DNA from 2 places in the Blautia sp. HCN-1074 genome. Region 2 is predicted to be linked to the other one. Evidence: predicted binding sites of a transcription regulator. Region 2 holds the regulator's gene; the other holds the start of a gene.

Region 1 (12,527 bases), on a different contig from region 2:
TTCATCTGTCACGCCAAATGCCGCAATATAACGATGAACCGGTGATTCATCCCTTCTGAATTTCTGTGCAAGGGAAAACGACATCAGACAATATCTCAGGTTAATGATCAACTGTGTCAGCGCCATTTCCCAATAAGAGCCACTCATTACCATAATGTCAAGTCCCGCAAACTGCCCCGCGGATGTTACATTTGTCAATGAAATCAATACCGCCTGCCAGATACTCAGCCCGTCAGCAACCGCCATCATACCAAACGTAAATGATACGGCAAAATATCCCAGTCCTATGGGGAGACCGTCTTTTAAACCCTTTCTGAAGCTTTCACTTCTCATATTGCTCTCCTCCTGTCATAGTTTTACGCCAGACCTTTTATCATCTTTTTGCATATATCCTGAAATGTCATATACAAAACGCAGATAACCCGGAGGACACATCTTCGGCCTCCGGGCTTTATAATATCTTGAAAATGCTCATTTCACAAGTTTACATCATCTGATAAAAACAGTCAACCTTCAATCTTTATCCATAACCCCCACTGCTTATCGCTCTTCGCAATTGAAGCAGGTGACTTACCTGATTCGGTTAAAAACAAACTTTTAATATATTGAATAATAGCATACGCTTTACCTACTCGGCGTTTTCGTGATCGCCAGGTTTACATTCTTTACATATTCCGTACAGAATAGAATTCTTACACTGCAATGTAAATCCATGACTTTCTTCGATATGATGAGAAATCTCCTCCATAAAATGACATTCCAGATGAATAATCTTTCCACATTTCACACATTTCAGATGCAGGTGCTGTTCGCATCCACGTCCCGGTTCTACATACTGATAGGCCGCCTGACATCCTTTCTCAGCCACGTATTTAATCACTGTGCCATCCTTCGCAAGTTTATCCAGGTAACGGTAAATCGTTGTGATATTTACCTCGCTGTCATGCTGTTTGAGATATTCGTCCACATCCGCTGCTGTCACCGTATGATCATTGCTGTTCTTCAGATATTCAAGTATTTTCCTGCGGCTTGCCGTCGCATAACTGCTTCCCGCCATAATTCCTCCTAAAATACGATTCCTGCAAATTCAATAATAATTCCCCAGAATACACCCAGTCCGTAAAGAGTTCCGATAATTTTCAGATTCTGAGCTCTGTCGTGATTTAAACGGAACAGGATCAGAAGTCCGACTCCTGCATTCACCAGAAGTCCCGCCATCATCGCACCCGCTCCGATAATGTGATCCAGGTATAACTGAGTAATCACTACAGAAGAAGCACAGTTCGGAATCAGACCTACAAGAGCCGCCATCATCTCACCCACGATCGGTGTCCCTGTAAAAAATCCTGCCAGTGTTTCTTCTCCTGCCAGTCCAATGATAATATTTAAAGCCAGAGAAATCAAGAAAATATATACAAAAACTTTCAATGTGTGGGATGCCGCTGAGGAAAGCAGTCCATGCTCACAATGACAGCGCTCCTCCTCACAGATCTCATGAATATCCATATCCTTTTCCTGCTTCTTCAAAATATGCGTATAAACATATTCCACAACCATACCGGAAAAGATTCCAATTGCCGCCTTGCAGGCCAGTATTTTCACAATCGTAACAGCCGGCACAGCATTAGAAATCATGATTGGAAGCATCTCATCTGAAGTAGACAGATACACTGCGATCAGTGTTCCCACAGTAATCACACGACCTGAAAAAAGACTGGATGCCGCAGCCGAGAAGCCACACTGTGGAATTACACCCAGAAGCCCTCCCCATACCGGTCCAAGCTTCCCTGCTGTGCGGATTCTGTTGCGCGCCGCTGAACCTGTCTTATGTTCCAGCCATTCCATGAATAAATAAGTAAGAAACAGGAATGGAAGCAGCTTAATACTGTCTATTGCTGAATCTAATATAATCTCTGACATATACCCTCCTGATATCACACAAAATTATTTCTATAGAAATTTCGCAGATACATCCAAATTATCTGCCTCGTATCTTCTAGTGTGCCGACAAGTTGATTCTTGAAGCAATCTTGCAGGATAAATTTTCTTATTTCAAGGCGGAGGAGAGAGGCGTAGCGGTGGCTACGGCGACCGACGACAACGCGGAAATAAGAAATTTAGACGTAAGATTGTTCAAGAAATCAACTTGTCGGCACACTAGCTTCTCCTATCTGATTAATGTTGTGATATTTGCAACTTGTTCGTATTTGCAATCTGTTTGTATTTGCAACTTGTTTGCATTTTTGTATTATATCGTATTTTCATCATTTGTCAAGTCCCCACCCACTGTTTATTGCTCTTCGTAACCTCCGCAGGGGACTTGCTTGATTCGGTTAAAGAATAGAATCACATAAAAAAGACCATCTTCCGGATATAGGAGGATAAAATCCGGAAAATGGTCTTCTTATCACGTTATTCTATTCTTGCAATAATTAAGGAGGCATATGCAATGATAATCGAAAATACTACTTATTTACTTGTCAATCGGATATTCGCAATCCGCTTTCGCTACTTGCTCATAACAGAATAACTGCTCCGCAGTTTATCAGGAGGGGTACAAGCCCCTCCTGATACAAGCAAGTCCCACCCACTGCTTATTGCTCCTCGCAATTGAAGCAGGGGACTTACTTGATTCGGTTAAAAACCATCGTAACTGTTCAGTACCTCGCGGGATAGCAGACTGCTAAACAGCTACAAACCATTCATTATTCAGCAACAGCTTTGAATGCTTCGTCAAGGTCCTGAATAATATCGTCAACGTTCTCTGTACCGATAGAAAGACGGATTGTGTTTGGTTTGATACCCTGATCAAGAAGCTCTTCTTCTGTGCACTGGCTGTGTGTTGTTGTAGCCGGATGGATAACAAGAGATTTAACATCAGCTACATTGGCAAGCAGTGAGAACAGTTCAAGGTTATCAATGAAGTCTTTTGCTTTCTGTGCATCACCTTTAATCTCAAATGTAAAGATAGAACCGCCGCCGTTCGGGAAGTATTTCTTGTAAAGTTCCTGCTGGCTTGGATCTGTGGATACAGATGGATGATGAACTTTCTCTACCTGTGGGTGATTGTTCAGATACTGAACAACTTTCAGTGCGTTCTCTACATGACGCTCTACACGAAGAGACAGTGTCTCAAGTCCCTGAAGGAAGATGAAAGAGCTTACCGGAGAGATTGTAGCACCTGTGTCACGAAGAAGGATTGCACGGATCTTTGTAACAAATGCTGCAGGTCCGCATGCTTTTGTAAAGCTTACACCATGGTAGCTTGGGTTTGGCTCTGTAAGAGATGCGAATTTACCTGATGCTTCCCAGTCAAATTTACCACCTTCTACGATGACACCACCGATTGTTGTTCCATGTCCACCGATGAATTTAGTTGCGGAATGAACAACGATATCTGCACCATATTCGATTGGTCTTACAAGGTAAGGTGTTGCAAATGTGTTATCTACAACAAGCGGAATCTTATGTGCATGAGCAATCTTTGCGATAACTTCAATATCAACTACATCAGAGTTCGGGTTTCCAAGAGTCTCGATATAAACAGCCTTTGTGTTATCCTGGATTGCATTCTCTACTTCTTCAAGGTTGAATACATCAACAAATGTTGTCTTGATTCCGTAAGCCGGAAGTGTATGTTCCAGAAGGTTTGTTGTTCCACCGTAGATATTCTTAGCTGCTACGATGTGGTCACCCTGCTGTGCAAGGTTCTCGATTGTATATGTGATAGCTGCTGCACCGGATGCTACAGCAAGTGCTGCGGAACCACCTTCAAGTGCTGCGATTCTCTTCTCAAATACATCTTCTGTCGGGTTTGTAAGACGTCCGTAGATGTTACCTGCATCTGCAAGTCCGAAACGAGCTGCTGCGTGATCACAGTTTCTGAATACATAAGAGGATGTCTGATAGATCGGTACTGCTCTTGCATCTGTAACCGGATCCGGGGTTTCCTGCCCTACGTGAAGCTGTAATGTTTCAAATTTGAAATGTCTGTCTTTTCTTGCGATTTTCTTGCTCATGTGTTTGTCCTCATCTTTCTCTATAATTATAATTCGTTATGGTCTTTATTATCAGATTCACTCTGATCATATAACTCTATGATATGTATCCCGGAACTTCAACTTCTTATATCCGGAAAATTCTCAGGATTTCTATTTTAATATGTTCTGTCTTCTCTTAGATCAACAACACAGACACATTCGTTTCTCTTCTATACAAATTCGATTCTGGCTTTTTAATACTCTCATTTTCTAAGCCTCTTCTCTTTCTACATATTTCATATCTGTTTGATATGATTTAGCATAGTTGTATATTATCACCCTATTCCTAGTATGTCAATAGGAAAACGAAAGTTTTTTCCTGATAACCTTATCTTAGAATTTTATAGCTTTTAATAGTTAATAACTATATGTCTATCATTCAGATTACAAAAACATTTCAAAGCAAAGCAATTCGCAAATATAAGACAAAAAAGTGTACCGACAAGTTGATTTTTGAAACAATCTTGCCGGTACACTTGCACTCCTGATTTTCAACTTCCTGTTTATTTAATGCAGCTCTCGATCACGCCGCCGCCGACAACGATATCTCCGTCATAAAGAACAACTGCCTGTCCTTTTGTGATAGCTCTCTGTGGTTTGTCGAAACGCACATGAAGAACTCCATCCTCTGTCTGCCATGCCACTGCATCCTGCTCCGGATGACGGTAGCGGATCTTCGCTTTCAGCCTCATCGGCTCTTTCAGGGATTCGCAGGAAATCAGATTTACCTTTGCAGCTGTCAGTTCCGAATGAAAAAGATCCTCGTTACTTCCAAGAACTACCTGATTCAGCTTAGGTGAAATCTCACATACATACAGTCTGGAAGCAGCCGGAATACCAAGTCCTCTTCTCTGTCCAAGTGTATAATGAATGATTCCTTTGTGCTTACCGAGAACATTTCCCTCTGTATCCACGAATTCTCCCGGCTTTGATTTACGTCCGGTGTACTGTTCGATAAACTTCGCATAATCACCGTCCGGTACGAAACAGATATCCTGGCTGTCATGCTTTCTGGCATTGACAAAGCCATTCTTCTCTGCGATTTCACGAACTTCTGTCTTGCGCAGTCCGCCAAGCGGCAGGGAAATGTGCGCCAGCTGCTCCTGTGTCAGCATGTACAGCACGTAACTCTGGTCTTTCGTATCATCTACCGCTTTCTTTAATAAATAACGGCCTTTCTCCTCATCATACTCTATGCGGGCATAATGACCTGTTACGATATAATCGTACTCCAGTTCACGCATTCTCTGTAACATCTTGTCAAATTTCAGATAGCGGTTGCAGTCGATACATGGATTCGGCGTGCAGCCATGTTCGTACGCATCCACAAAACGATCCATGACATCTTCTTTAAATCTCTCTGAAAAGTTAAAGACATAATATTTAATTCCCATTCTGTAGCAGACACTTCTCGCATCCTCCACGTCATCCAGAGAACAGCAGGTATTTTCTCTCTTAACTCCTATGTCTTCATTGTGATACAATTTCATAGTAGCACCGATACACTCGTCGCCCGATTCCTTTGTCAGCAGAGCTGCCACAGAGCTATCCACTCCGCCGCTCATTGCGATAATTGCTTTTTTCATTTTTATTCCATCCTGTTCTATGATCCGATTACCCGGAATATTATTGTTTATAATAATTTTATTTATAGATGTCAGGGGCAAAAGGTATTTTGCCCCTGATATTTATTCTAACACATTTATGTAAAATAAAAAAAGCCCTAAAAAGGGCTTTTTACATTTTACACAAATAATGGAGTAGAATAGTAACGGTCACCGGAATCCGGAAGAAGTGCTACGATTGTCTTTCCTTTGTTCTCCGGTCTCTTAGCCAGTTCGATTGCTGCATAGAGAGCTGCACCAGAGGAAATACCAACCAGGATTCCTTCATGTTTAGCGATCAGTTTGCCTGTTGCAAACGCATCTTCGTTCTCTACCGGAATAATTTCATTATATACATCTGTGTTTAATGCTTTCGGAACAAATCCTGCACCGATACCCTGAATCTTATGCGGGCCGCTCTTTCCCTGGGAAAGTACCGGAGAAGTTGCAGGCTCTACTGCTACTACTTTTACATCTGGGTTCTGGGATTTGAGATATTCACCAACACCAGTGATAGTTCCGCCTGTACCAACACCTGCTACAAAGATATCAACCTGTCCATCTGTATCTCTCCAGATCTCCGGTCCTGTAGTTTTTCTGTGGATTGCCGGGTTTGCCGGGTTCTCGAACTGTCCCGGTATGAAACTGTTCTCATATTCAGCTGCCAGTTCATTTGCTTTCGCGATTGCACCGTTCATACCTTTTGTTCCGTCTGTTAAAACAATCTCTGCACCGTATGCTTTCAGAATGTTTCTTCTCTCAACACTCATTGTCTCCGGCATGGTAAGGATTACTCTGTATCCTTTGATTGCTGCAAGAGAGGCAAGACCAATTCCTGTGTTTCCTGATGTAGGCTCAATGATTACTGCGCCAGGTTTCAGAATACCTTTCTCTTCTGCATCTTCGATCATGCTCAGTGCGATACGGTCCTTAGCACTTCCTGCCGGGTTAAAGTACTCAAGTTTAACAAGAACCTTAGCTTCCAGACCAAGATCTTTCTCAATATTTCCAACCTCAAGGAGAGGTGTATTTCCAACCAGTTCTGCTGCGTTCTTATAAATTTTACCCATGAGTTCGTCCTCCCTGTTTTATATTTCATAGTAAATATATATGAATTATATGTTATATACATAATATGCCATAAAGCCGCTATTGTCAAGGGGTAAATTCAAAAATTTCCCGGTGCATATCCTTAGAGTGTGTTTGAAAAAGGCTTTCTACAAGATGTGCGTCACAATTTGTGGGAGATTTTGTCTGATTGAGGGCGGCGTAGCGGGCTACGCCAACCGAAAGAAGGCAAAATATACCGCAAAGTGGGGCGCACAGATTGCAGGAATGATTTTTCAAACACACTCCAGAACATGTTTGATGTCAAAACAGCCCCGCGATTGCACTTTCAAATCGCAGGGCTGTTGATAATCTGCTTTATACATCTATCGGTGTAATAACTCAGATCCGTTATTTATTTTTTCTCTTTCTTACCACTACCGTCGTGATAACCAATGCAGATGCTGCAAGAAGCAGAAATCAGATCACGTAGTCATTTCCCATCTGTTCATACCAGTCTTTGAGATCCTGGAGTGTTACTTTATCCAGTACACTCTCCATTGCCTCATCCAGCATCTTCCATAAGCGGAGTGTTACACACTCTCCGGCTTTGCTGCATTGGTTTGGTTCATCTTCCAGACAGGCTACCGGTTTCATGCTGCCCTCTGTCAGGCGCAGGATAGTGCCTACAGTGTAAGTCTTAGGCTCTCTGGCGAGCATATAACCGCCCTGGGCTCCTCTTAAACTCTTAACGTATCCTGCTTTCTTTAATGATGAAATAATCTGCTCCAGATATTTCTCGGAAATACCCTGTCTTGCAGCAATGTCTTTAATCTTGACCAGCTCACCTGTGTTATGCACAGCAAGGTCCAGCATCAGTCTTAACGCATATCTTCCTTTAGTAGATATCTGCATATTCCAAAACCCTCCTGATTTTATATTTCCCGGGTATCTGAAATCTTACTCTAACCCGGCATTATATTTATAGAAACTTTTATCTATTATTATCTTCTTCCAATTATATAGTATTCCTAGTTATTTAGTCAAGATATATTTTTATTTCCTATATGAATATAGCGGAATATAGGCTGCTGTTCACATGCTGCTATTTTATGATACTTTTTGTCATAATAATATGCCAAAATCCCATGACATTGTTATTATTCTTTACAGTCAAAAAATCACAGGACTCAACAACAAGCCCTGTGATTCTCATCCTTCTCTGTAATTATAGTAAATCCATAAATAATGCAGTATTTTATTGACTTGCCATAATATCTGCTGTCTCTTACTTCTCCAGTTCGTCTGCTGCTGAAAATACCTTAAATCCATTATTCTTAAGTACGCTCTCTGTCACTGTGATATCCTCGGAATGAAGGATCACTACTGGTCTGAGGTCTTTTCTGTGGAAAGAAGTGTAGATGTAGTCAAGACTTACATTGCTGTCTGCCATAATTTTCAGAAGTTCATCCAGACCGCCTACCTGATCCTTCATATCTACTACGATTGCCTGTGTGATACGGTTCATATATCCGCTCTGATTTAAAATAATCTCTGCCTTATCCGGATCGTCACAGATCATACGGAAGATTGCAAATTCCGGTGCATCGAAGCATGCAAAACCATAAATGTTAATGTTATTATTGGCAAGCAGGCCCGTCACTCTCTTAAGACTTCCTGCTTTATTTTCTACAAATACAATGTTCTGTTTTATCATATTGATTTCTTCCTCTCATTCTTACTCTACTTCCCCTGCATAAGGCATCAATAAATTTTCTTATTTCAAGGCGGGGCGTGCAGATTGCCGGAATGATTTTTTCAAACACACTCTGGTGTTTACATCTCTTCATCCACATATCTCTGAATATTAGACGCATTTACATACTTCGTCATATGCTCACCATCCGTGATAACCAGCGTCGGTGCCTGCATGATTCCGAATTCCTTTGCCATCTCCGGATTCTTCTCCGCGTCGATGATCTCCAGTTCTTCGCCCTCGAGCATCTTCTTTGCCATCTTACAGTTCGGGCAGGTGCTTGTTGTAAACAAATATTTATGTGATGTCACCGGCTCAATCTTCACATCATCTTTTGTCATGGTAACCATGCTTGTGTGTACCGGCTGCATTTTCTTGATATCGGAATGCATCACATCATAGAGTGTACGGTTCTTATATTCCTGAGCCTTACCGTCATTCCAGTTCTGTACCGGTCTGTAATATCCGGTGATACGGCTGTAAACTTCTGCCTTCTTGCCACATGTCGGACAGGTGAAATGCTCACCACTGATATATCCATGTTCCTTACATACCGAATATGTCGGGGAAATGGTGTAATACGGCAGTTTATAATTCTCTGCAATCTTACGCACCAGTGCGGCTGCTGCCTTCCAGTCAGGAAGCTTCTCACCGATAAATGCATGGAATACAGTTCCTGATGTATACAATGTCTGCAGTTCATCCTGAATATCCAGTGCATCAAAGATATCTGTCGTATACTCAACCGGAAGATGAGAACTGTTTGTATAGTAAGGAGTATCTCCTTTCTTTCCGGCAGTCTTGATGTCCGGCCAGCGCTTTCTGTCGTGTTTTGCCAGACGATATGCGGTAGATTCCGCAGGTGTTGCCTCCAGGTTGAAAAGCTCGCCCTCGTATTTCTCCTGATAATCGGAGAGACGTTCTCTCATATGAAGCAGAACTTCTTTTGTAAATTTCCGGGTGTTCTCGTCGGACATATCTCCGCCTAACCAACGTGCATTCAATCCAACTTCATTCATTCCTACCAGACCAATCGTTGAGAAATGATTGGAAAAGCTTCCCAGGTATCTCTTTGTGTATGGATATAATCCCTCATCCAGCAGTTTACCAATGACTTCTCTCTTGATATGAAGAGAACGTGCGGAAATATCCATCAGACGATCCAGACGGTTATAAAATTCCTCAGGTGTCCTGGAAAGGTATGCGATACGCGGCATATTGATTGTTACAACGCCGACAGATCCGGTACTCTCTCCTGATCCAAAGAATCCACCGCTCTTCTTACGCAGTTCTCTTAAGTCCAGACGCAGACGGCAGCACATGCTTCGGATATCGCTTGGTTTCATATCACTGTTGATATAGTTTGAGAAATATGGTGTTCCATATTTGGATGTCATCTCAAAGAGCAGACGGTTATTCTCTGTATCAGACCAGTCAAACTCTTTCGTAATGGAATAAGTCGGAATCGGATACTGGAATCCGCGTCCGTTGGCATCACCCTCGATCATTGTCTCGATAAATGCCTTATTGATCATGTCCATCTCTTTCTTACAGTCTTTGTACTTGAAGTCCATATTCTTACCGCCCACGATAGCAGGAAGCTCTGCAAGGTCATCCGGTACGGTCCAGTCCAGTGTGATATTGGAGAACGGTGCCTGTGTTCCCCATCTGCTTGGAGTATTTACTCCATAAATAAAGGATTCAATGCACTTCTTCACTTCCGGATAGCTTAAATTGTCTGCTTTAACAAACGGTGCAAGATACGTATCAAAAGAAGAGAATGCCTGTGCACCGGCCCACTCATTCTGCATGATTCCAAGGAAGTTGACCATCTGGTTACAAAGAACGCTTAAATGCTTCGCCGGTGAAGATGTGATCTTACCTTCGATTCCGCCAAGTCCCTCCTGAATCAGCTGCTTCAGTGACCATCCTGCACAATATCCGGTCAGCATGGACAAATCGTGGATATGAATATCTGCATTTCTGTGCGCCTCTGCAATCTCATTGTCATAAATCTCAGACAGCCAGTAGTTAGCAGTAACTGCACCGGAGTTGCTTAAGATCAGACCACCGACAGAATAAGTAACGGTAGAGTTCTCTTTTACACGCCAGTCCTCAACTTTAACATAGCTGTTTACGATTTCTTTGTAGTCAAGAATCGTTGACTTCATATTGCGGACTTTCTCTCTCTGCTTACGATAAAGAATATATGCCTTGGCCACATCTGAATAACCTGCCTGGATCAGTACGTTCTCTACGCTGTCCTGAATCTCCTCTACTGTAATCTTATTATCTGTGATTTTGTCCTGAAAATCAGAAGTAACACGCAGCCCTAAGAGATCGATCATCTCTTCGCTATAATTTTTCTCTTTCGCATCAAAGGCTTTATGGATTGCGGCTGTAATCTTGCCAATTTTAAATTCGTCCATCTCGCCGTCACGTTTTACTACCTGAAACATAACTATTGCCCCCATTTTCTCTTGTTCATATGTCCTGTTACGGACACTTGCCGTTTACCGTTCACTCCGTTCCCGGCAAACGCTGTAGGTTTATTGTATCAGAGTATCTATCTTTCGTCAACACGCAAAAACACCACATAATGTTCCCTATCTCTCGAAAAAGTACAATATATGGTGTTTTTCAGGTTTTTAAATTTTTTATTCTATTGAAGCGCATACGTCGGTTTATTGCTTTTATGCCAAATTCAAAAGTTTCATCCCGAAAAGCTCATTCCAGAATATATTTACACAACTTTAGGATAAATTTCCTTCGGCACTCTGGCCTTCACAGCGATTCCCTCATCTGTGTATTCTTCCGAGATCAGCTGGCCATACTCACGTATAAGCTGAATCTTTCCTGCTTCGCTGTATGGGAAAAGGCGCTCTACATAAATCTGTTCTTCTGCCAGAAGCTTCTCCAGCAGGTCATTGAGATCATCCAGTCCCTCTCCTGTCTTTGCAGAAATCTTCAGCGTATAATCAGACTTAAAATCTCTCAGCACAGAAGCGCCAGGCGCATCCTGCTTGTTAAAAAGTGTGATGATCTTCTTTCCCATCACGCCAAGCTCGCGTAGTGTCTCATATACAACATGCATCTGCATCTCAGCCTGCGGATTCGAGGAATCCACAACGTGGATAATGTAATCCGCATATTTCGCCTCTTCCAGTGTACTCTTGAATGCCTCTACCAGATGATGCGGCAGTTTATGAATAAATCCTACCGTATCCGTCAGCAGAATCTGCTGCCCATCTTTCAGATTGAGCAGTCTGGTCGTCGGGTCCAGTGTTGCAAACAATTTATCTTCGGACAGGACATCAGAACCTGTCAGTTTATTTAACAGTGTAGACTTTCCTGCATTCGTATATCCCACGATTGCAGCAGTCTTCATATTGCCTCTCGCACGACTGGAACGAATCAGCTCTCTGTGCTTCTCTACCTGAGACAGTTCCTGTTTCAGTGCAGAAATTCTGGTACGGATCAGGCGTCGGTCTGTCTCCAGTTTCTTCTCACCAGGACCTCTCGTTCCGATTCCTCCGCCCAGACGGGAAAGAGATTCTCTCAAACCAACCAAACGTGCCGCTCTGTAGCGGAGCTGTGCAAGCTCTACCTGAATCTTACCTTCACTGGTGATAGCGCGTGCCGCAAAGATATCCAGAATCAGCAATGTTCTGTCCATTACCTTGCAGTCGAGCTCACGCTCCAGGTTATTTAACTGTGCAGGAGAAAGTTCATCATCACAGATAATACCAGTCGCATCCATGGCATACACCAACGCACGCACTTCCTCGATCTTACCTTTACCGATATAGGTTCCCGGATGCACTGCTTCGCGATTTTGTATGATCTTACCTACTGTGACAGCTCCTGCAGTTGAGGCAAGCTCTTCCAGCTCATCCAGTGATTCCTCTACGTTGTCGTTATCACCTGTCTGAACCCCTACAAGAACTACCCGTTCCTCCAGCTTTCCAAATTCTTCCATAACATCTCCTTAATCAGACAATTGTGAATCAGCACTGCTATCTTCCCCACTTACACGGGTCTTCAGAAAAGCCAGCTCTTTTTTCACTGTCTTATCATCCG
Region 2 (12,527 bases):
GGATTATGGATATAAAGGCTCTTTCCCTTTATGTAATGGTTATAAGCCTGATAACCATAGACAGACAGCAGTGGAAATACACTGATAAGATTCAGACATTGTCTGAGTACATTTGGCAATGACGTGTCATCTGGATTTGTATCATAAGAATATAATGTGAGCACGCTTCTTGAAAGAGCATTCATAATATCCTTACTTGGTGCTTTCATTACAACATCGCGGACAAAATTTGTCGGGAGTGATCGCTGATCAGCCAGAAGCTCTGTAAAATCAGCAAGCTGCTTCTTGTCAGGAAGCTTCCCAAACAACAACAGATATGTAACTTCTTCAAACCCATATCTGTCGTCTTCAATAAAGCCCTTTGTCAGTTCTTTAATATCGTATCCCCTGTAGGAAAGACTGCCTACACATGGAACTTCTTTACCATCTACGATCTTTGTAGCTTTGACATTGGAAACCTGTGTCAGCCCCGCAAGAACGCCTTTTCCATTAATGTCACGCAGACCTCTCTTTACATCATATTTTCCATATAGAGAAAGATCCAGACTTGTATGCTCCTTGCAGATATCAGTCAGATTTTCAATTTCAGGTGTTACTTTCATTTTAAATCCCGCCATGTAATTAAATCCCCTTTCTTCACAATTTTGTCGATAATAAATCCCCCTCTTCATCCCTGATCTGTTATGAGATACTGATCTGTTATGAGATACTGATCGATAATGTTACTTTTCACTGCTAATATCCCGCAAGTTACCGGGTATAACAAGTATAGAATGAATCGTAACCGAAACCTTAAAACGTTACTGTTCACTCCATTCACAGTAACGTAGCCAAAATTCATTCCAGATTGCCTGCGGCAATGGAATTTTGGCTTGTATGTCTCGGGATTTTGGCATATTCATGCCAAAACACCTCGCGGAATAGTGGTGTGTGAACAGTAACCTTAAAACAATAACTGCTTCCAGCTATTTAATAAAAGTATAGCATTTTTTTTCCATCTGGTCTATATTTTATATAAACTGTTTTTTCTTTCACCAGATCGTGTGTCAATCGGATATTCGCAATCCGCTTTCGCTACTGGCTCATAAATGTTACAGAAATTATAGTGACCAATATCATATGGATGATTCTTAACATTTTCTCATATTTAACTTTTTTTATCAAGTCAAAATTTGTTCACAAAATTTTTATAAAAAAATTTCATTTGGCTCTTTCCATTTGTAACACTTTAGTGTATAATAACGTCGATTTAAAAATTATAACTTAAACGATCGACGAGGAGGAAATCATTATGTCTTATACTGAAGAGGTATACGAGAGAGTCGTAGCACAGAATCCAAATGAGCCTGAATTCCATCAGGCAGTAAAGGAAGTTTTAGACTCCCTTAAAGTCGTAATCGACAAAAATGAAGAAGAATACCGCAAACTTTCCATTCTGGAGCGTCTTGTTGAGCCAGAAAGAATCATTTCTTTCCGTGTTCCGTGGGTAGATGACAAAGGTGTTGTACAGGTAAACAAGGGTTATCGTGTACAGTTCAACAGCGCAATCGGACCATACAAGGGTGGTTTAAGATTCCATCCGTCAGTAAACCAGGGAATTCTTAAATTCTTAGGTTTTGAGCAGATCTTCAAGAACTCTCTTACAGGTCTTCCAATCGGCGGCGGTAAAGGTGGTTCCAACTTCGATCCTAAAGGAAAATCTGACAGAGAAGTTATGGCATTCTGCCAGAGCTTTATGACAGAGCTTTCCAAATATATCGGCGCTGACATGGACGTTCCTGCAGGTGATATCGGTGTAGGCGGACGTGAGATCGGTTATCTGTACGGACAGTACAAGAGAAACCGTGGATTATATGAAGGTGTTCTCACAGGTAAAGGTCTTTCCTATGGTGGATCTTTAATCCGTACACAGGCTACAGGATATGGTCTTGTATATATGCTTGACGAGATGGTTAAAGCTAAAAACGATACAATTTCCGGTAAAACTCTTATCGTAACAGGTTCCGGTAACGTTGCTATCTACGCTGTAGAAAAAGCTACTGAACTTGGCGGTAAAGTTGTTGCTATGTGCGACTCCAACGGATATATCTATGATCCGGAAGGAATCAAACTTGACATCGTTAAAGATATCAAAGAAGTAAAACGTGGACGTATCAAAGAATATGCTGATCGTGTTGAAGGCGCTACTTACACAGAAGGAAAAGGTATCTGGAATATCAAATGCGATATCTATCTTCCATGCGCAACACAGAACGAGCTTGATCTTGACGCCGTTAAAACTCTTATCGCAAACGGCTGCAAATATGTTGCAGAAGGTGCTAACATGCCTACTACCCGTGAAGCAACAGATTATCTTATGGCAAACGGCGTAACATTTATGCCTGGTAAAGCTGCTAATGCCGGTGGTGTTGCTACTTCCGCGCTGGAAATGTGCCAGAACTCTGCAAGACTTTCCTGGACAGCTGAAGAAGTTGATGCAAAACTTCATCAGATCATGGTTGACATCTTCAACAAAGTTGATGATGCTTCCAAACGTTATGGAATGGAAGGCAACTACGTTGTAGGTGCTAACATCGCAGGCTTTGAGAAAGTTGTAGATGCTATGAAAGCTCAGGGTATTGTTTAATTTTTAATTCGTTAACTACCCCATAAAAAATACACATAAAAAGTCGGTGGAATTAATTCTGCCGGCTTTTTATAATGTAAAAATATACTCCATTTTTCGTCTGTATTTTGGATATTTCCAAATAATTTGTCAATCGGATATTCGCAATCCGCTTACCTGTAATATAAAAACTGCTGTCTGATATATGCGGTCTTTCCCCCGCTATCTCAAAACAGCAGCTATCTTTTTTTTCACAGCATCTGATCAATATTAATGTGTTAATTCATAAACTTCTTCAGTTCATCCATAAATGTACTGACATCTTTAAATTCTCTGTACACTGATGCGAAACGTACATAAGCAACCGCATCCAGATCTTTGAGATGATTCATCACGATCTCTCCAATCTTTGTGCTGGAAATTTCTTTTTCTTCCGTATTAAAAATTTCCCCTTCGATGGCATCCATCATTTCTTCCACTTTATCTATAGATATCGGTCTTTTATAGCACGCTCTCAGAATGCCTGCCTGAATCTTGGCACGACTGTACTGCTCTCTGTTCTGATCTTTCTTGATCACCGTAAGCGGAATACTCTCCACTTTCTCATATGTAGTAAATCTTCTGCCACAGGCATCGCATAAACGGCGGCGGCGAATAGAGTTTGTATCCTCTACCGGTCTGGAATCAACTACTCTCGTGTTATCCTGATTACAAAATGGACACTTCATAGGACGTCCCCCCTTTTTAAGTCATATCACGTTTTCTGTGAGATTATGTTGTATAGCTGTAACTATTCAGCAGTCTACTATCCCATGAGATATTTTCACATAGAAACATGGTACTGAACAGTTATGTATGAGTTTATTATACTGTATTTCTATTTGAAGTGTCAATAAAAGGACTTGCATAAATTTTCGCAAAAATACATAAATTGTTATCAGATAACGTTACTGTTCATTTCAATCTCGGTAACGGATAACTCTTTGTATTCAGAAAGGATCTTCCAATTCTATGAGAATCTGCGAATTAAAGCAAAAAGAAGTAATCAATACCTGTACCTGTCGAAGTCTTGGATGTCCTGTTGATATAGAATTCGACTGCAAAACCAATCGTCTGACAGCTTTGATCGTGCCTGGTCCCGGAAAACTGTGTTGTCTTTTTGGACATGACAGCGAATATCTCATTCCCTGGGAATGTATCTGCCGAATTGGTGATGATATTATTCTTGTGGAGATTGAAGAAGAAAAATGTTTACATAAATAACCATATATCCACACCTGCTGCGGCGTCAGGCGGATATAGCGATATGCTTTAAGCCTTTACTTTGTCAAGGGGCAATATTTTTTATATTTTCCAGTTAAAAGTATAATTATTCCTCCATCTGAGAATCATTCTTACTGAAACATTATCAGGTAAATTTTACTGTTTTACGTTTAAGGATAATAAGGAGGATTCAAAAAAGATGGCACTGAACAAAGTAGAAATCTGTGGAGTCAATACGGCGAAACTTCCTGTTCTTAATGCAGAAGAAAAAGAAGAACTGTTCAGCCGTATCAAAAAAGGTGATGAACAGGCACGTGAATTATACATCAAAGGAAATCTGCGGCTGGTCCTCAGTGTGATACGAAGATTTCAAAACAGCAGCGAAAATGCAGATGATCTCTTTCAGATCGGCTGTATCGGCCTGATCAAAGCAATCGATAACTTTGACACAACTCTACAGGTAAAATTTTCAACATATGCCGTTCCCATGATCATTGGAGAAATCCGAAGATACCTAAGGGATAATAACAGCATTCGTGTAAGCCGCTCTCTTCGCGACATTGCATATAAAGCGATCTATACCCGCGAAACTTATATGAAACAGCATCTTAAAGAACCGACAGTCACCGAAATTGCACAGGAAATCGGTATCGAAAAAGAAATGATCGTATACGCTCTGGACGCGATTCAAAATCCGGTAAGCCTCTTTGAACCGGTTTATACCGAAGGAGGAGATACTCTTTATGTTATGGATCAAATCAGCGATACCAAAAATAAAGAAGATCGCTGGATTGAAGATCTGTCTCTCCGGGAAGCCATGAAGCGTCTAAGCAAACGTGAAAAACATATCATAGAACTGCGCTTTTACGAAGGAAAAACTCAGATGGAAGTGGCTCAGGAAATAGGCATCTCCCAGGCACAGGTCAGTCGCCTGGAGAAAAATGCCTTAAAATCCATGCGCAATTATCTGCGCACCTGAAAGTTACTGTTCACTCCGTTCTCAGTAGCACCCGAAAAGCTTTATCATATTTTCCTGTCATAGAAATACTACAAAAAAATTTCTATAATATAAAAAGCAGTCCAGTATTTATACTTACCAGACTGCTTACATAATTTTTTAAAATTTCAGAACTTCCTGCCAGTTTTCTATGTCATATATCTGCTTCACATCCAGTGCACCAGACATTGCAGGGAAAAACTTCTTCATATCTGTAAATACTACAGCATAGTCAAACTTTGACATTCCCAGTATTCTTCGAAGCTCACGTTTATAGAAATCAAGAAGCATCTCAGGCACTTCTGTTTCCTCTGCTTTCATGAACTTCTTATGGCATACATATTCCTCATCTGTAGCAGGATAAGAACGTTTCCAGTATAATACCCTCACTTCTTTTGACAGTTCATTCAATTTCTTTGCAGATTCCTCTTCCTTTGCGCCATTACCAATCAGAGTGACATCAAAATGTTCAAAATCTACTTTGTTCAGGAATTCATAAAATGCCGTTGTCTCAGGTGCATTACTAAAATCACCTGCATATACCAAAAGTTTTACTTTATCTGTTTTATTCAGGTATACCGGATTTACCGGTTCTTTCCCGTCAAACATCACATCAACGATTCGTCTGCAGACATTTCCGTCATCTCTTGGACATATCTGTACTCTGGCTTTCGCATATTTCTCCTGATAAGAACTTACTGCTGCCGGAATATCTTTGAGCAGCTCACCCAGTTTCTCCGGTGAAGATACCGCCGGTCCCGGAAGATTGTCAAATCCATAATATAATCCTCTGTAATCTTCAAAGTTTTCTGCATCAGGCACATAGAACAGAATCGGTTTTCCTGTCAGCATGAAATCGTAGAAAATACTGGAATAATCAGAAATAAGTACATCTGTTACAGACAAAATCTCATTGGTATCCATTGTAGCAGGGATAAATTTCGCCTGAGCATCTCCCAGTTCCACCTGATTCTCTTTCAGATAATGATATACGATCTGATGAAGTTTAACCAATACTTGATACTCTTTTGTATCTATGCTGTTTTCTATGATCTGAATCAGTTTATATACGTCCTGTAAATCTGTATCCGGCTGACTATACTGCTCACCTCTCCATGTCGGAGCATAAAGGATTATTTTTTTATCCGCTTCTGCATTTACGCCATAACTTTGAAGTTTCCGAATAATTTCTGCGCGATTATTCTCAAACAGTTTATCATTGCGCGGGAAGCCTTCTTCAAGGATTGTTCCCTCATACAAATTCTGCATTTTATAAGAATTCTTATATGCCGTCTCAGTCATGTAAGGGCCTGAAGAAACAATATAATCTGCACTGAGAAGATTTCTTGCTGTATTTCCCTGAGAAATATTAGCTCCCGGAATATCAAATCCCATGTTCTTTAACGGAGTACCATGCCAGGTATCGATCAGCACCTGTCCTTCTCTCTTAAGGAAATAACTTGGGAAACTTACATTATTTACCAGATATTTTACCGTTGCAAGATCTTTACAATATTCCTTTGACTTATATTTTACAAATCTTACATTTGGATATTTCTCGTATTTTTCAATCTGCTTCCTGTTGTCTTCAAAATCATCTAAAACCCAGATATGTGTATAATCCTGATACTCTTCTTTTTCCAGAAGGTACAGGAAAAGAGCATACGGATTACAGATCATTCCACGTCCGCCAAACGCTTCGTAAAGAATGGTTTTATCCCTTAGCTGATATTCCTTTACAAATTCAGCATAACTGGTTCTCAACGGATATTTTTCCCTGCATTCAAGAATCTTCTTTTCATTCTTCTGATAAAATGTCTCAATTCCCATCACACGGTTGAAAAGACGGTTCCATTCTTTGACAGCTTTTTCAATTGCAAAATCTTCTGACTTCCAGATTGCATTTCTGGACATTTCCCTGCGAAGCTCTTCGTCATGGGCAAGTTTTAACATTGCATCTGTAAATTTCTTTGTATCAAAAGCTTCCGGCAGGTATCCTGTCTTTCCATCATCTATGATCAGATCCATCGCACCTGTATGGAATGCGATAACCGGAAGACCAAACTCAAAAGCTTCCATGATAACCATCGGCCACCCTTCCCATCTTGACGGAAGAAGGAAAATAGATGAATTCAGATAATATTTCTCCGGTTCATTGGTATAGCCAACAAAGTTAACTCTGTCTTCAATACCACGTCTTTTGGCATCTGCCACGATCTGGTTCCAAAGATCACCGGCTCCGATAATATCTAACTGCCATTCGTCATCCTGTTTGCAGAATTCCTCAAAGGATTCCATCATCAAGTCAAGACCCTTGGCATATACGAAACGGGTAGCCATAAGAAAACGCTTGGATTTTGGATCACATTTGCGTTCGCTTACGAAACTTCTCGGATTGATTTTAACCTCTGTATCAATATCCAGGAATTTCTTATAATCGCGTTTATCATAATCACTGAGGACGATATATCTGTCCAATTTGGGCAGATATTCCTGAAGCAGACATTCCTGTTTCCAGAATACAACATTAGGCACATCCAGATATCCGGCATAGCAGTTATGCTGCCAGCCAATCGTCTTTGCATTCAGTTCCGGTGCCAGCATACCAAGGCGAAGACTCAGACCGGCAGTTGTAATAATGATATCATAGTTCTGCTCATTTAAATACTTCACCCATTTTTCCCTGGTCTTCTTAGGGAAAATCGCATCTGCCAGGATATCGTTAAATCTTTCTTTATTAAAAATTCCATATTTCGCATTCAGTTTCTGAACAAGATAACGCCAGCAGAAAGCCGGTGTATGATGGCGATTGACAAATTCACTGTTGTCAATAAAGTCCACTTTGATATCTTCGCTCATATGGTACATATTGCGGTCTTCTTTAAATCTATCCTGGTATATCATGATCGTTACATCGTGTTCTTTTACAAGTTCATTTGCAAGGAGTGTGACAACTCGCTTAGTTCCGCCAAGATCAAATATCTTAGTACACCAAATACATATTTTCATTTATCTTTCTTCTCCTGTTATGGCTTTACATAGTGATGTTAAAGTAATCCAGTACACGCTGACAGTAATTATCGCACACATTATGTGTTTTCGCTCTTACACTGGCACGCTGTTCCTTATACTTATCATTTCCATTCTTGATATCCAAAATAAAATTCTCAAAATCTTGCATATTGTACATATGTTCACCAGGCATATATTCCAGCGGATCATCAAATACCCATCCTCTGGACTCTGTATAAGCTTCATAATCATCCAATGTGAAGCCCAGTGGTCTGTCCAGAAGCAGATAGTCAATCGCAACAGATGAATAATCTGAAACAAGCGCATCTGAGCAGTTGATGAATTCATAAAGCTGTAATTCGTTATCAGCAAGATCTTTATTTTCCAGATAAACAATATTTGTAAGAACATTCTCACCAAAATCATACGGAATCTGGAGATAATGCTTCTTGATAACGATCAGAATATGATTTTCCTTACAGAAATTATTCAGTTCAAGAAGTTTGTCTGCATCGTCAATGATCGGAATATTAAATTCATTATTCAATGTTTCCTCATTGAGACGTTCGCTGGAAGCATGTCTGTATGTCGGCATCCAGAGAATCATTTTCTCACTGTTCGTTTCTTTCAGCAGCTTCTCCTTAAACTCGTCTGCCTTTTTGCTTCCTCTGAGCATCATATCATAACGCGGGTATCCAAAAGAGAGAAGTTTCTTGGAAGTACATCCAAAGAATTCCATCTTTGTTTTAATAAAGATATCTCCGGGAACCAGACAATAATCAAAAAATACCTTACGTCCATTTTTATTTGCCTTATATCCGCATCCATGCCAGAGATCAATAAAGAGCTGATTTCTTCTTGACATTCCAATCCAGTTAAATGCCTGAGTATAGAAAATATATTTGGATGTCAGAGCATATTTATACGCTTCTGCTCTTCGGATCGTAGAACCTTTCTTAAAGTTTCTTACGAATTTCACATTCTCTACGGCATATTCTTTATATTTTTCCGGCTCATGAACCAGCCATATGATTTCGTATTTTTTGTTGTATCCATTTTCAACCAGATAATCAAACAGTGCACGACCATTATCCGTAAAATCATCATTTGTCTCAAAAAGCATTCTGTTTTCTATTAATGCCGGTGGAAACTTCTTCATACGTCTGATCGTACGTCCATCATAAATTCCATATGTGATGGTTGCCCACAATTCAGAAAGCATTGCTTTTCTGCCCTTTTGGGCTTTTACTTTCTGGATTTTTTTTGCCGCATTTTTAATTTTCTTTATTTTCTTCTTGACTTTCTTCTGGATTCCCATATAAACACTCCTTAAAACTCTTTTAATTTTTCACGAAGCATGGTTGATGAAGTATCTTTCGTATATGGAAGATATACAAGCTTTGCTCCGAGTGCTTCCATCTCTTTTCCTGTTTTTTCCCAGCGCTCGTTACCTTTCCAGTCATCTCCGATATAGATCTCATTGAATCGTATTTTTTCCCATACTTTTTTCTTATCCAGAGTTGTAGTAACAATTACCTCATCTACATATTTGATCGCACGAACGATCTCCGCTCTCTCTTCCAGCGGAATGATTGGTCTTTTATGTTTATATGATTCCACCAGATCATCAGCATTTACACCAACGATCAGATAGTCACAATGACGTTTTGCGTTTTTGATGAGATTCAGATGGCCAATATGAAACATATCAAAAGTTCCCTGTGTGTATCCAATTACCTTTTCCATAATGTTCTCCATTTCTTACATTTTTATTGCATTTTTCAAACACGTTCTAAGCTATTACTGATGATGTCTTCAACCGATAAATCATAGGACTTTATAATTTCAGAAACTCTGCCAATGCCTTAGAATAATTTTCTTTGACAGGCATCTGATGCATAACCGGAAGCAATTTTCTTCGTTCTTCCCGGTACAGGTCCTTTTCTCCTGACACATGTACAGCAAATTCCTCCAGACCTTTAAGATCATAAATTTTCTCGCCTGGCATATATTCCTGTGGATTCTCAAATACAAAGCCTCTGGTCTCTTTATATTGCTGCATATCTGACAGCACAAAAGCCAGTGGCCGATTCAGCAGCATATAATCGACGGCTACCGATGAATAATCTGAAATCAGTCCATCACTGGCACTGATCAGTTCATACAGCTGTATTTCTTTCTGATCCAGCATTTCCTGATTCACAAAACGAATATTCTCAAAAGCATCCTCTTCTATGTCCCATTCTTTCTGCACCGGATGTTTCTTGATAATAAGCAAAACATTCAAATGTTTCAGCGTCTTATCAAGATGTCTCAGCTCTTCTTCATTCTTAAATCCCGGCAGTGGAAACGGAAGTTTGATCTTACTTTCTGCACTGTCCAGAACTTCACTGTTTCTGAATGTAGGCATCCACAAGATCGCCTTATCTGCCTTCATTCCAAACATTTTCCAGATGATATCCTGACTATTCATAGATGGATGCAGCATCCAGTCGTATCTTGGATATCCGAGCGGAAGTATCTTCTCTTTCGGGCATTTCCAGTAACGGGATTTTGTTTCCACAAATGCCTCTCCAGGCACAAGTGCATAATCAAAATGCATCATACTTGCCCCTGTATTCTCACGTTTCTCTCTGGGAACATCCTTATATCCACATCCATGCCACAGATTCACTGTAATCTGTCCCGGACAATGATGCAGATTCAGATAGGCAGTATTATTCGTATAAAAGAAAAATCCGGAAACAGCCCCATAATAATACGCCAACGGACTGGTCCATCCATTCCTGCTCTCTGCTGTTACAAACTTTACATTCTTATATTTGCATTTCCGAAATTTTCTTTTATCCGAAACCATCCAGATAATCTGGTAATTTTTATACGCTTCATTATGGACCAAATATTCAAAGAAGGCCCTGGCATTATCTGTCATATCCTGCATCGTCCTGTTTTTAAATACAATATAATTTCTATGCAGTTTTCCATGATTTGCAGCATAAGTCCCAACTACTTTAAGTGCCGCTTTCGACATGACCCGACAGAAATAAAATTCTATCGTTTTCCAGAATCCTTTTTTCTTAAATTGTTCCTTAATGGAATCTAATATCATTCTTTCCTCCTGAGATACAGATTATGAAATATCAGGGACAAAATCGTTACTTTTCACTCCATGCCCGGTAACACAAAATCCTACGATTCTCGCATTATTATAATTCAAAAGATGATTTCTTTGGCAGAATACTTTCAAAGGACTGAATGATCCGTTTTTTCTGCTTTTCAAAATCACCTACATCTGCCGTATCATTAATGCAGATCATCTGGCACTGCTGTTTTCTGATGGCTGAATGAATCTGTTCATCATGCAGACCGATCGTATAAAATTTTCCAATTTTCGGAGATTGAGGTACAAACTTTCCTTCCATATACTGCCAATATTTCAGTACATACTGATTTACATCAAATGATGTCCGGAACCGATTTCTACATACTTCATCCAGGAATGAACCTTCTTCATCCCACAGCTGCTCGTATGTACTTTTCAGAAAAGCGCTCGGCAGATGTGTATACTTAAAACTTGAAAAGTCTCTGTAAGGAAGCATCAACAGATTTCTTAGTGCCATCTTTCCATAAGATGGATTAAACCATTTTTTCCAGTGTTTTTTTATTACCTCACGCTTGGAATAATGCATATTTATCAACGCCGCATCGTTCATCAGCATTGATGCAAACGGATTTCTGATATCATCCTGCACCAACGCAGTCTCAATACAGCAGTCCCGCGGAAGTCCGTCTTTAAAGAAATCTTCTTCCTTCACAGACTTTAACAGAAACATATCATCATTAAAATAGACAAACTGCTCTGACAATTCCGGTATCCTGTGAAAGTTCAATTCAATAGAGTTGATATTAAAAGTAGGCAGATATTCCGGTTTCATATAATCTGAATGCCTGATCAACTTCAATTTAGGATGAGAAGTATTCAGCCACGGCGGTATATGACCGCAGGTTACAAAATATATCCTGTTTACCCACGGTGCAAATTTCTCTACACCCCTGAACCAGTACTGAAGATTTTCCCAGTCCCGGTATCTTGCAGCTGAATTATCTGCACCTTTTGCAGGATTATATTTACGGCGCTCTTCCAGCCATTCCTTATCTGCCCCATCTACCCAGGCCAGTACAAAATCTATTTTATTCATCCTCCAGCTCCTATTCCAAGATAAAGGTCCTTAAGCCGCTGTGCTTCTGTTGTAATATCAAAATGAGCTTTGCGAATCCCCTCACAGATCACATCCTGTGGTTTTCTTTTCAGATTACCCATCTGTATAATTGTATCAGCCCAGGTCTGATCATCTTTCTGAAGAGACAGACGTTTTACACTTTCAGGAAAGATAACTGCTTCTTCAGAGACAGCATCCGACATGACACATGGCAGTCCGTTTGCCTGTTCTTCGATCAACGCAAACGGTACTCCTTCAAAAAGAGACGGAAAAAGAAATACATCCATCGCAGACAGATATCTTGAAACATTCTCCTGCTTTCCTGCAAAATATACATGCTTTTCCAAATCAGCTTTCTGAACTTTTTCTCTGATTTGTTCATACAAGCCTTCTTTTGGACCTATCAGGCACAATACAACGTCTTTATTCT

What was found. Region 2 encodes NrdR, which represses ribonucleotide reductase genes. Its sites were predicted from a motif close to CACAANATNTTGTG; they were not measured.
Region 1: a site for NrdR is predicted at 11,070-11,083, ahead of WKT11_RS04700 (ribonucleoside triphosphate reductase). Genes of this name have one in related genera too.

Annotation. Positions count from the first base shown of each region.
Region 1 is NZ_JBBKBP010000003.1:171,794-184,320, forward strand. Features, by position in the region: gene WKT11_RS04650 (AzlC family ABC transporter permease) at 1-333, opposite strand, end outside; gene WKT11_RS04655 (Fur family transcriptional regulator) at 629-1,057, opposite strand; gene WKT11_RS04660 (putative manganese transporter) at 1,066-1,920, opposite strand; gene WKT11_RS04665 (O-acetylhomoserine aminocarboxypropyltransferase/cysteine synthase family protein) at 2,706-4,019, opposite strand; gene mnmA (tRNA 2-thiouridine(34) synthase MnmA) at 4,544-5,626, opposite strand; gene cysK (cysteine synthase A) at 5,785-6,714, opposite strand; gene WKT11_RS04680 (DUF6783 domain-containing protein) at 6,800-6,970, opposite strand; gene WKT11_RS04685 (DUF6783 domain-containing protein) at 6,902-7,060, shown strand; gene WKT11_RS04690 (RrF2 family transcriptional regulator) at 7,172-7,606, opposite strand; gene WKT11_RS04695 (amino acid-binding protein) at 7,980-8,408, opposite strand; gene WKT11_RS04700 (ribonucleoside triphosphate reductase) at 8,528-10,906, opposite strand; gene hflX (GTPase HflX) at 11,191-12,426, opposite strand; gene WKT11_RS04710 (tetratricopeptide repeat protein) at 12,436-12,527, opposite strand, start outside.
Region 2 is NZ_JBBKBP010000002.1:7,098-19,624, reverse strand. Features, by position in the region: gene WKT11_RS02300 (citrate/2-methylcitrate synthase) at 1-617, opposite strand, end outside; gene gdhA (NADP-specific glutamate dehydrogenase) at 1,292-2,626, shown strand; gene nrdR (transcriptional regulator NrdR) at 2,884-3,333, opposite strand; gene WKT11_RS02285 (PRC-barrel domain-containing protein) at 3,617-3,868, shown strand; gene sigG (RNA polymerase sporulation sigma factor SigG) at 4,068-4,847, shown strand; gene WKT11_RS02275 (CDP-glycerol glycerophosphotransferase family protein) at 4,986-7,874, opposite strand; gene WKT11_RS02270 (CDP-glycerol glycerophosphotransferase family protein) at 7,900-9,195, opposite strand; gene WKT11_RS02265 (adenylyltransferase/cytidyltransferase family protein) at 9,207-9,623, opposite strand; gene WKT11_RS02260 (CDP-glycerol glycerophosphotransferase family protein) at 9,715-10,986, opposite strand; gene WKT11_RS02255 (Stealth CR1 domain-containing protein) at 11,084-12,076, opposite strand; gene WKT11_RS02250 (glycosyltransferase family 1 protein) at 12,073-12,527, opposite strand, start outside.